2 regions of the Nocardia farcinica genome follow, and region 2 is predicted to be linked to the other one. Evidence: riboswitches for the same ligand, from Rfam matches in the RefSeq annotation. Region 2 holds a riboswitch; the other holds the start of a gene.

Region 1 (5,219 bases), on a different replicon from region 2:
GCCACCGTCCGGGCGCGCTGCCGCGCCGGAAGTTCGTGCAGCGGTTGCCCGTCCACCGTGACCCGGCCCCGGCGCGGCCGTCGCACCCCCGCGAGCACGTGCAGCAGCGTGGTCTTCCCGCTGCCGTTCGGCCCGACCACCCCGATCATCTCCCCGGGCGCCACCTCGAAGCTCACCCCGGTGAGCACCGGGCGCCGTCCCACCTCGCAGCTCACCTCGGTCACCGACAAACGTCCCCCGGGCGCGGTATCGCGGGTCATGATTCCCCGAACCGGTAGGTGCGGCGGCCCAGCAGCAGCAGGAAGGCGGGGGCGCCGATCAGGCCGGTCAGCACGCCCACCGGGATCTCGGTGGGGCGCACCAGGATCCGGGTGGCGGCGTCGGCCACGACGAGGAACAACGCGCCGCAGAGCGCGCAGACCGGTAACAGGTCGCGGTGGCGGGGGCCGACCAGCAACCGGGCCGCGTGCGGCACCACCAGGCCGACGAAGCCGATCCCGCCGGACACCGCGACCAGCACCCCGACCAGCACCGCCAGCAGCACGAACAGCGCGATGCGCAGCTGCCGCACCGGAACGCCGACCGAGGCCGCGGTGTCGGCGCCGACGAGCAGCGCGTCCAGCCAGCCCGCGGCCGCCAACAGCGCCACACCTGCCAGCACCACGACCGTCAGCGGCAGCGCGATCCGGGTCCAGTCGGCGCCGGCCAGGCTGCCGAGCAGCCAGAACAGCACCGATTGCGCCGCCGCCGGATCGGCGCTGCGGAACACCAGGAAACTGCTGAACGCGGCGAACGCCGAACCGAGCACGGTGCCGGTGAGCACCAGCCGCAGCGGGGTGAGGCCGCCCTGGGCGGAGGCGATGAGGAACACCAGCGTCGCGGCCAGGAACGCGCCGGCCAACGCACCGCCGGACAACGCCCAGACGCCCGCGCCGGCGAAGAACCCCGAGGTGATCACCGCGGCCGCGCCGACACCGGCACCGGAGGAGACGCCGAGCAGGAAGGGATCGGCCAGCGGATTGCGCACCAGGGTCTGCATCGCGGCCCCGGCCAGCGCCAGCCCGGCGCCGACGATCGCGGCGAGCACGGTACGCGGCACCCGCAGCTGCCAGACGATGGTGTCGAGACCGAGATCGGCGGGCGCGGTGCCGGTGATCCGGTCCCGCAGCACGTGCCAGACCGATCCGACGGGCAGTGTCTCGGCGCCGAGACCGGTGGCGAACACCATGGCGACGCATACGGCGACGCTCAGCACGCCGAGGGTGATCGATGTCCGGACGCGGATCATCGGCGATACTCCACAGGCAAGTCGCGGCCTTTCCAGAAGCGACCCGGTGGGGGAGGTCTGACTCTCGCCGAAGGCGATCACAGTGGCGCGACCGTTCCGGATTCTCACCGGATTCCCGCACCCGCCGGGGGTTGACGGGCAGTACTCTACCGCCCGGTCTGCTCGCGGCGGGTGGTCGGGTCGGCACGTGGCAGGCTCCGGCGTCCGTCGTTACCGTGGAGTGATGTCGCTGTGGGACGAGCGGCACCCGTCGACGGTCGCCGACTGGGACGACGAACGGCGCAGGGCTCGGTTGCGGGAGACCCGCCTCGGGCATCGCTGGACGAGACTGCGCCGCACCAGGCTGGCGCTGGTGCGGGTCGCCGCCTTACTGACACTCCTGCTCACCCTGTTCGTGCAGTACTGGGTGCACGACGTGGCGCCGGAGCGGGCCAGGCTCGCACGCACCGAACCCGCGCTGCTTCCGGTCGCCACTCCGGTGGACGACCGGAACTGGGACACCGCGGTGGTGGACATGGTCGGTCTGGGCGGGCTCAACGCCACCGACACCGCGGCCGCCCTGCCCGCGCTGCGCCGCCTCGGGGTGGTGTGGGCGATCAGATACGACAACCAGGGCATCGACAGCAAGGTGATCGCGGATCTGGTGGTGCGCGCCGCGCAGATGTCCGGGGTGCGCAACCTCGTGCTCGTCGGGCACAGCATGGGCGGGGTGATCGCGCTGGAGGTGGGCGAGCACATCCATCGCGGCAGCGACCGCAGGCTGGCCGGAGTGCTGCTGGACTGCACCCCGATGGACCTCGGCGCGGTGCGGCCGGAGAGCCGTGGCCGCGGCGAGGACATGCTGCGCTGGATGGGCTGGCTGCCCGGTGCGCGGGAGAGCCGCACGCTGCGCATGGCGGTGGAAACCTATGCCCGCCGGGACCGCTTCCTCGATCCGGCCGGCCGGCCGGTGCCCGGCATCCGGCTCGCCGCGCTGCGTGCGGTGCTGACCGAGGTGACCACCGAGAAGGTGCTCTCGCACAACGCCGCCAGCAACGGGTTGATCGAATCGCAGTTCCTGGCGATCGTCGGTGGCGGCGCGATCGACAACCTGCGGGCTCTGGCGCGGCCGGCCGAGGGCAAACCGCGTCCGGCGATCGTGTTCATCCGTCCCCGCGACGCCGCCCGCGACCGGGTGGTCGACGTCGAGTACTCCCACCGGGTGCTGGTCGAGCGGGTCGGCGGGGTGGACGGCAGCCTGCTGGTGGTGCTGCCGCGCGAGATCGGCCACGCCAACCCGCGGCAGGCGCCGGTGGCCTACAACACCGTCATCGAGCAGCAGGTGCTGCCGTTCGTGCAGCGCTATCTGGACCGGGCGCGCGGCGTGCGGACCGCCGCGGCGCCGTCGTGACACCTTTCGAATCAGGCTGCCGACAAAGGTGTTCGGGGACGCGGCCGGGTTGTTTCAATTCCCCGCATGTCTGGAACCCGAACCGTGCTCGCCGGCCGTCGTGGCCGTCGCCTGACCGCCGTTCTGCTCGCCGCGGCGACCGCCGCGACCCTCGGGCTGACCGGTTGCGCGAAGGACGACGACGCGACGGTGGCCGCCGCGAACACCCCGCTGCCCACCGAGGTGCCGCCCGGCACCAAGCTCGTGATCGCCGACCAGCAGGAGCGGTTGCAGACGGCGCTGCGGCTCTCCGGTGAGCTCGACACGCTGCCGTTCACCGTCGAATTCGCCAACTTCGTCGGCGGCCCGGCCATCCTGGAGGCGTTCCGCGCCGGCGCGGCCGACGTGGCGCCGGTGGGGGACGTGCCGCCGATCCACGCGCTGGCCGCCGGGCAGGACGTGCCGATCGTGGCCGCGTACCGCACCAGCGTGGACGCGCTGAAACTGGCGGTGGCGCCGGGTGTTCCGGTGACGACGCTGGCGGATCTGAAGGGCAGGAAGATCGCCTACGCCGAGGGCACCGCCCAGCAGGCGGCCGTGCTGCGCGCGCTGGACAAGGCGGGACTGGACACCGGCGACGTGGAACTGGTCCGGTTGCAGCTGGCGGAGTTCCTCGACGCGGTGCGCACCGGCCAGGTGGACGTGGCCCCGCTGATCGAACCGAACGTCACGCGGCTGCTGCGCACGCCCGGCGCCACCGTGCTGCCCGACAGCGAAACGCACGGCATCTACAGCGGATTGGCCTACCTCTACGCGCGCCGGGAGGTGACCAACGACCCGGCCCGGTCGGCGGCGGTGGCCGCGCTGGTGCGGGCGTATGTGCGCGCCTACCAGTGGACCAACACCCACCGCGCCGAGTGGGAGCAACGGTATTACGTGGAGAACCAGAAGGTCTCGCCGGAGGACGCGCGCCGGATCGTGGATTCGCTGGGCAGCTACGTCTTCCCGCATCTGGACCAGGACCTGATCGATCGGCAGCAGGCGACCATCGACCTCATCGATGCCGCCGGTGAGCTGCCGAGAAAGGTCGAGGCCGCCGACGGTTTCGACCTGCGGTACGACGCCGTGGTGACCGCGGCGGTCACCGAATCCGGCGCGGCGTTCGAGCCGAAGGAGCGATGATGGCGACAGTGGAAGCGGGCGTGCTGCGCCGGTTCGGCGCGGCGGGCACGTCGCAGGCCCGGCAGGCGCGCGGCGGGTTGTCGCGGCGCAGGCTCGGCCCGGGCACACCGATCCCGTTCGGGATCGCGCTCGGCCCGGCGCTGCTGGTCGGCGCCTGGGTGCTCGGCTCGGCCACCGGCTCGCTCGACCCCGACACCCTGCCCGCCCCCTGGACGGTGGCGCAGACCGCCGGTGAGCTGATCGCCGACGGCCGTCTGCAGTCGAATCTGCTGACCTCGCTGCAACGTGCCGGCATCGGGTTGGCGTTGGGCGTGGTGATCGGCGTGGTGCTCGCGCTCATCGCGGGCCTGAGCAGGGTGGGCGAGGCGCTGCTGGACGGGCCGATCCAGATCAAGCGCGCCATTCCGACGCTGGCGTTGATCCCGCTGTTCATCGTGTGGTTCGGCATCGGCGAGGAGATGAAGCTGATCGTCATCACGCTGAGCGTCTTCGTGCCGGTCTACATCAACACCCACGCCTATCTGCGCAGTGTCGACTCCCGCTATGTGGAGCTGGCCGAGACCGTGCGGCTGTCGCGTGCGGCGTTCGTGCGCCGCGTCGCGCTGCCCGGTTCGCTGCCCGGCTTCTTCATCGGCCTGCGGTTGGCGGTGACGATCTCCTGGCTGGCGCTGGTCGTCGTCGAGCAGGTCAACGCCACCAGCGGCATCGGCTACCTGATGACGCAGGCGCGCACCTACGGCCAGATCGACGTGATCGTGGTCGGGTTGGTGATCTACGGACTGCTCGGCCTGTTCGGCGACATCGCGGTGCGCGCGGTGGAAAGGAAGGCACTGTCATGGCGACAGACACTGGGCGACTGAGCGTGGTCCGCACCCGCGAGCTGCGCCGCGGCTTCGGTGACCGCACGGTGCTGCGCGGCATCGATCTCGACATCGCGCGCGGTGAGTTCGTGGCGTTGCTCGGGCGCAGCGGCTCGGGCAAGAGCACGCTGCTGCGCGCACTCGCCGAACTCGACGACGCGGGTACCGGCTCGGGCGAGTTGCGGGTGCCGAGCGAACGCGCGGTGGTCTTCCAGGACTCCCGGCTGCTGCCCTGGGCCCGCGTGCTCGACAACGTGATCCTCGGCCTGTCCGGCGCCGATGCCGCCGCGCGCGGCCGGGCGGCGCTGGCCGAGGTGGGCCTGGCCGGGCGCGAGCGCGCCTGGCCGCGGGAGCTCTCCGGTGGTGAGCAGCAACGGGTGGCACTGGCCAGGTCGCTGGTCCGCGAGCCGGAACTGCTGCTGGCCGACGAGCCGTTCGGCGCGCTGGACGCCTTGACCAGGATCAGGATGCACGCCCTGCTGCAGGATCTGTGCGCCCGGCACAAGCCCGCCGTGCTGCT
Region 2 (5,219 bases):
TCGACCTGATCGACCAAGCGGTACGTACGCTAACATCGTTGGCATGAGTACCGGCACGACCAGCACGTGGTTCAAGTCCAGCTTCTCGAAGGAAGCCGCCAACTGCGTGGAGGTTCGGTTTTCCGGGGATGCGGTGCTCATCCGCGACAGCAAGTATCTGCGGGATCCGGGGAACGATCCGGCGCGGCAGCCGGTCATCGAGATTTCGGCGATGCGGTGGGGTGCGTTTCTCGCCTATGCGGTCGATCCGGGCGTCGCGCCGGAGCCTGGGCTGCCGGTGATCGTGCGGGGTGCGCGCGGTGTGGTGGTGTCGCTCGGCGGGGTATCGCTGCATTTCACCGATGCCGAGTGGATTGCTTTCACCTCGGGCATTGCGGTGGGGGAGTTCGCCGCGGCGTAGCGGCGGGCGGTGCGGTTGCAGCGCGCCCGCCGCTGGCCCCTGGCCAGCGGTTGCGCAGCTGTTCGATGCCGACTCCGGTGGATCCGAGTGCCGGCACCCGAACAGCTACGATCGGATCAACGCAGGGCTGCCGCCGCGGCGACGAGGTTGCGTAGCGAGGCTTCCACCTCAACCGGGCCACGGGTCTTCAAGCCGCAGTCGGGATTGACCCACAACCGTTCGGCCGGAACCGCTTTCAGCGCTGACTGTAGCGACGCGACGATCTCCTCGATCGAAGGCACGCGCGGCGAGTGGATGTCGTAGACGCCAGGTCCTACGCCGAGATCGAAACCGGCGGCGTTGAGATCGTCGAGGACTTCCATGTGAGAGCGAGCCGCTTCGATGGAGGTGACGTCAGCATCGAGCGCGGCGATCGCGCCGATGACTTCACCGAACTCGGAGTAGCACAGGTGAGTGTGGATCTGCGTGGTGTCGGCGACGCCGGCGGTCGCCAGGCGGAACGAATCGACCGACCACGCCAGATAGGCCGGTCGCTCGGCCGCGCGCAGTGGAAGCAGTTCGCGCAGCGCGGGTTCGTCGACCTGAATGATGCGGGCGCCGCCTGCTTCGAGGTCGGTGACTTCGTCGCGGATGGCGAGGGCGACCTGGCGAGCGGATTCGCCCAGGGGCTGGTCGTCGCGGACGAAAGACCACGCGAGGATGGTGACCGGGCCGGTGAGCATGCCCTTGACCGGCTTGCTGGTGCGTGACTGCGCGTAGCCGATCCAGTCGGTCGTCATCGGGGTCGGGCGGGTGACATCACCGAAGAGGATCGGCGGGCGCACGCAGCGCGTTCCGTAGGATTGCACCCACCCGTTGTCGGTCGTGGCGAAGCCGTCGAGCAGCTCTGCGAAGTACTGGACCATGTCGTTGCGCTCGGGTTCGCCGTGGACGAGCACGTCCAGGCCCAGACGTTCCTGCAGCGCGATCACCTCGTCGATCTCCCTCCGCATACGGGCTACGTACTCGGCGTGGTCGATCTCGCTCTTGCGCAGTGCGGCGCGAGCCAGGCGGATCGTCGAGGTCTGCGGGAAGGAGCCGATGGTGGTGGTGGGCAGCAGCGGCAGGTCGAGGTGAGCACGCTGCTTGGCGCGACGTTCGTCGGCCGGTGCGCGTTCGAGGTCGGTGGGTGCCAGTGCCGCCAGACGTGCCCGGACGGTGGCGTTGTGCAGGCGCGGATCTGTGCGGCGGGACTCGGCGGCGTCGCGGGCGGCGCGCAGTTCGTCGGCGACGACGTCGGTGCCCTGGGTCAAAGCGGTGGCCAGCAGCCGGACTTCGTCGACCTTTTCGGCGCCGAAGGCGAGCCACGAACGCAGCCGGTCGTCGAGCGCGGTTTCCGGGGTCAGTGAGTAGGGAACGTGCAGCAGCGAGCAGGAGGTCGATACCGCGACCGAGGCTGCGCTGCCGAGCAGCGAGCCCAGGGTGCTCAGAGTGGCGTCGAGGTCGGTGCGCCAGACGTTGCGGCCATCGACCACGCCGGCCACCAGCAGCTTGTGGGTCAAGGCCGGGACCGAGGCCACCGCCTCGACGGTGGTGCCCGCGGTGAAGTCGAGCGCGACCGCGTCGACCGGCGTCGCCGCGATCTCGGCGAGTGCCGCGTCGGTGTGCCCGAAATAGGTGGCGATCAGGATCGCGGGCCGGTCGGTGCCCGAGGCGAGTTCGGTGTAGGTGGCGCGCACGGCGGCCAGTTCGGCGTCGGTGAGATCGGTGACCAGGATCGGCTCGTCGATCTGGACCCAGGTGACACCCGCCGCCGCGAGCCGCGACAGCAGCTCGCGGTAGAGCGGGAGAAGCTCGGCGAGGCGGTCCAACGCGCCGCCTTCGGCGTGCTTGGACAGTTTCAGGAAGGTCAGTGGCCCGATGACGACGGGCCGGGCCGGGATGCCGAGTTCATCGGCTTCGGCGAGTTCGGAGAACAGCTTCGCCGGGTTCAGTGAGAACTGCGTTCGGGCGTCGATCTCGGGAACGATGTAGTGGTAGTTGGTATCGAACCATTTCGTCATCTCGAGCGGGGCGATCGTGTCGGTGCCGCGGGCCGCGGCGAAGTAGCGATCGAGTGGATCGATGATTTCGGCGACGCGCGGAGGCAGCGCACCGAGCAGGACCGCGGTGTCGAGGACCTGGTCGTAGTAGGAAAAGGTGCCGACCGGGATGGAATCCAGCCCCGCGGCGGCGAGCAGGCCCAGGTGGGTATCGCGCAGTTCACGCGCGACGGTGTGCAGGTGCTCGGCGTCGGCCTTGCCGGCCCAGTAGGCCTCGATGGCGCGCTTGAGTTCCCGGTTCGGCCCGACGCGGGGCAGTCCGAGAACCGTGGCGGTGAAGGGGGTGGGCGAAACAGCCACGTTGATCGTCTCCGGTGTAGATGCGGATGGCCATCGCCTGTCGTGCGCAGCGCCGAAATCCGACCGTGAGGTACGTGCGAGGCAAGCTCGCGCGCCCGTTTCCAGGGTCTCCTGGCGGGGCGGTGGAATATCGGTCCATGCGCCCAATCCTCGAGGCGGAGGCCGCCGGGCACGGCGTGTCCGGCACAGCGGGCAGGTCTTCGGACTCATGGGCACCGGCCTGATTCGGCCGACCTAGTGGCCGTCGCTTCCCAGGCAGGCGCCCAGTGCTCCATGACGGCGGTCGTTCCCACTCACCGCTGCGGGACAGTCCCGGATTCCCACCGGGTTCCCTCTCACCGGTCCGGTGTCCCGGGCCGGCTTCGACACGATCACTGGAGTTCGGGGCTCCGACTCTGCACGGTGAACGTGAACCAGCTGCGGTCACCATTCTAGTCCAGCCCGACCGCGTGCTGAGGCCTACCGGTAGTCGGCCCGCCGATCGCTGCACCGATCAGCCGGTTCTGCTCCTCGGCGGACCGGTGGGGAGCCGGGGGCGGGTAAGGCTGGATCGAGCGGACGGGGTGGCGATCGGGGGCGCGGGCATCTGCGGTGGCAGCGAGGGTCCCCAGCCGATGCCCGCAAGACCGAGGATTCGCCCGCTGTGCCGGGCGCGTCGCGGCTGGTGGTCGGCGAACCCGCTCGCGAGCGCGCCACCGCGCGCAGGCGATCGGGGTGGACGGTCAGCGCCGGGTTTCAGTGGGTGAGTCGGCGGGGGCGTAAGGGATGTTCGCAGCGAGGTTGTCGTCGACGCGGATGGCCCGCCCGAGCTGTGGGAAGGCTCGTTGTGCGCAGTTCGGGCGTTCGCACACCTTGCAGCCCGCGCCGATCGGGACCGCGGTGGGGTCATCGTGGAGCGGGAGTCCTTGGGAGTACACCAGTTTCTCGGCGTAGGCGAGGTCGCAGCCGAGTCCGATCGCGAAATTGCGCTTGGCGGCGAGGAATCCGGGAGTGTTCTCGTCGGTGGTGCGGGCCAGCCACAGGTACTTGCGGCCGTCGGGCATCTGGGCGATCTGGGTGCGGATTCGCCCCGGGGTTGCGAAGGCGTCGTGGACGACCCACAGCGGGCAGCTGCCGCCGACCCGGGAGAAGTGGAACGCGGTGGCGGACTGGCGTTTGGAGATGTTGCCGGCCCGGTCGATACGCACGAAGAAGAACGGCACACCGCGCTGTCCGGTCCGCTGCAATGTCGACAGGCGGTGACAAACGGTCTCGAAACCGACCTCGAACATCGATGACAGCAACTCGATGTCGTAGCGCAGATCTTCGGCGGCATTACGGAACCTGTTGTAGGGCAGGATGAGCGCTCCGGCGAAATAGTTGGCCAGGCCGATGCGCAACAGGTCGCGTGATGCGGTGGGCAGATTCGACATGGCGGTGATCGCGTCGATGGTGTGGTTGTGCGTCAGGAACGCCAGCTGGGTCGCGAGCTGGAATGCGCGCTGACCGGCTGAGAGTCGTCGTGCGAGCGCGATGTGGCGCGCTGCGGGATCGTAGACACGCTTGGGGCCGGGATCGGTCGGATCGTCGGAGCGAATCGTGACGGTGATGCCGTGGCGCTCGTGCAACAGGCGGGTCAGCTGCAGGTCCAACCCGCCGATGCTGAGCCGATTGTCCTGAAACATCGATTCCGCGGCGGAGTCGAGCTCGGGTATGTGGTTGCGATGGTCGTAGAAGAAGTCGCGCACGTCCTCGTACGGAGTCACCGCCGTGGCACTCGCGGCTGGAGCCTCGAGACCAGCGGAGATCTGCTCGAGCTGCTGCGTCGCGCTGCGCAGTCTGCGATGCAAGTTCACCAGCAGATGCGCGGCGGCCGGGACCCGCGTGGTGAGATCCTCGAGTTCGGCATTGCTGATGCCCGCGGCATCGGGATCCTCGATGAACACCTCATGGAGATCGGCCAGCAGTCGTGCGTCGGTGTCGGTAGCGAAGAAGCCCATGTCCAGATCGAAGGCGGCATTGAGTTTGAGCAGCACCTGGACGGTCAGCGGACGCTGATCGTTCTCGAGCTGATTGACATAGCTCACCGATAGCCCGAGCAGTTTTGCCAGCGCGGTCTGCGACAGCCCGCGCTGGTCGCGCAGTGCGCGCAGCCGCGCGCCCGCGAACATCTTCTGCATGACCCGAATCTATCACGCGCACCATTCGCAACTTTCACAGATTTGCCGGCGATCTTCCACATATTTCGGCATCTGCGAGGCATTTTGCCCGCAAATCGAACTGTGTAACGTGCGAACGGTATCGGTGAATATTTGACGTCCGGGAGGCCAGCGCTGTGAAGCACCATCTTGTCCGTACCCACCGCTCTGCCGAGGACTTCCCTCGTGAGGAGCACTTGGCGTGGCGGATCGCCGAGGTAGCCACCGATGCCGTGGAGGTTCCGGCCGACACCGAGGAGA

Evidence for each region. Region 2 has a riboswitch for cobalamin ahead of metE (5-methyltetrahydropteroyltriglutamate--homocysteine S-methyltransferase). Riboswitches for the same ligand answer to the same signal wherever they lie in the genome.
Region 1: linked by a shared signal. The riboswitch ahead of AMO33_RS11180 (FecCD family ABC transporter permease) and the one ahead of metE (5-methyltetrahydropteroyltriglutamate--homocysteine S-methyltransferase) in region 2 are both predicted to bind cobalamin.

Annotation. Positions count from the first base shown of each region.
Region 1 covers NZ_LN868938.1:2,287,706-2,292,924, reverse strand. The annotation lists gene AMO33_RS11185 (ABC transporter ATP-binding protein) at 1-224, opposite strand, end outside; gene AMO33_RS11180 (FecCD family ABC transporter permease) at 257-1,288, opposite strand; cobalamin riboswitch at 1,268-1,406, opposite strand; gene AMO33_RS11175 (alpha/beta hydrolase) at 1,512-2,678, shown strand; gene AMO33_RS11170 (ABC transporter substrate-binding protein) at 2,745-3,839, shown strand; gene AMO33_RS11165 (ABC transporter permease) at 3,839-4,699, shown strand; gene AMO33_RS11160 (ABC transporter ATP-binding protein) at 4,675-5,219, shown strand, end outside.
Region 2 covers NZ_LN868939.1:1,524,926-1,530,144, forward strand. The annotation lists gene AMO33_RS31145 (helix-turn-helix domain-containing protein) at 1-47, shown strand, start outside; gene AMO33_RS31150 (DUF397 domain-containing protein) at 44-400, shown strand; gene metE (5-methyltetrahydropteroyltriglutamate--homocysteine S-methyltransferase) at 517-2,787, opposite strand; cobalamin riboswitch at 2,956-3,157, opposite strand; gene AMO33_RS23780 (short-chain fatty acyl-CoA regulator family protein) at 3,504-4,940, opposite strand; gene prpD (2-methylcitrate dehydratase PrpD) at 5,096-5,219, shown strand, end outside.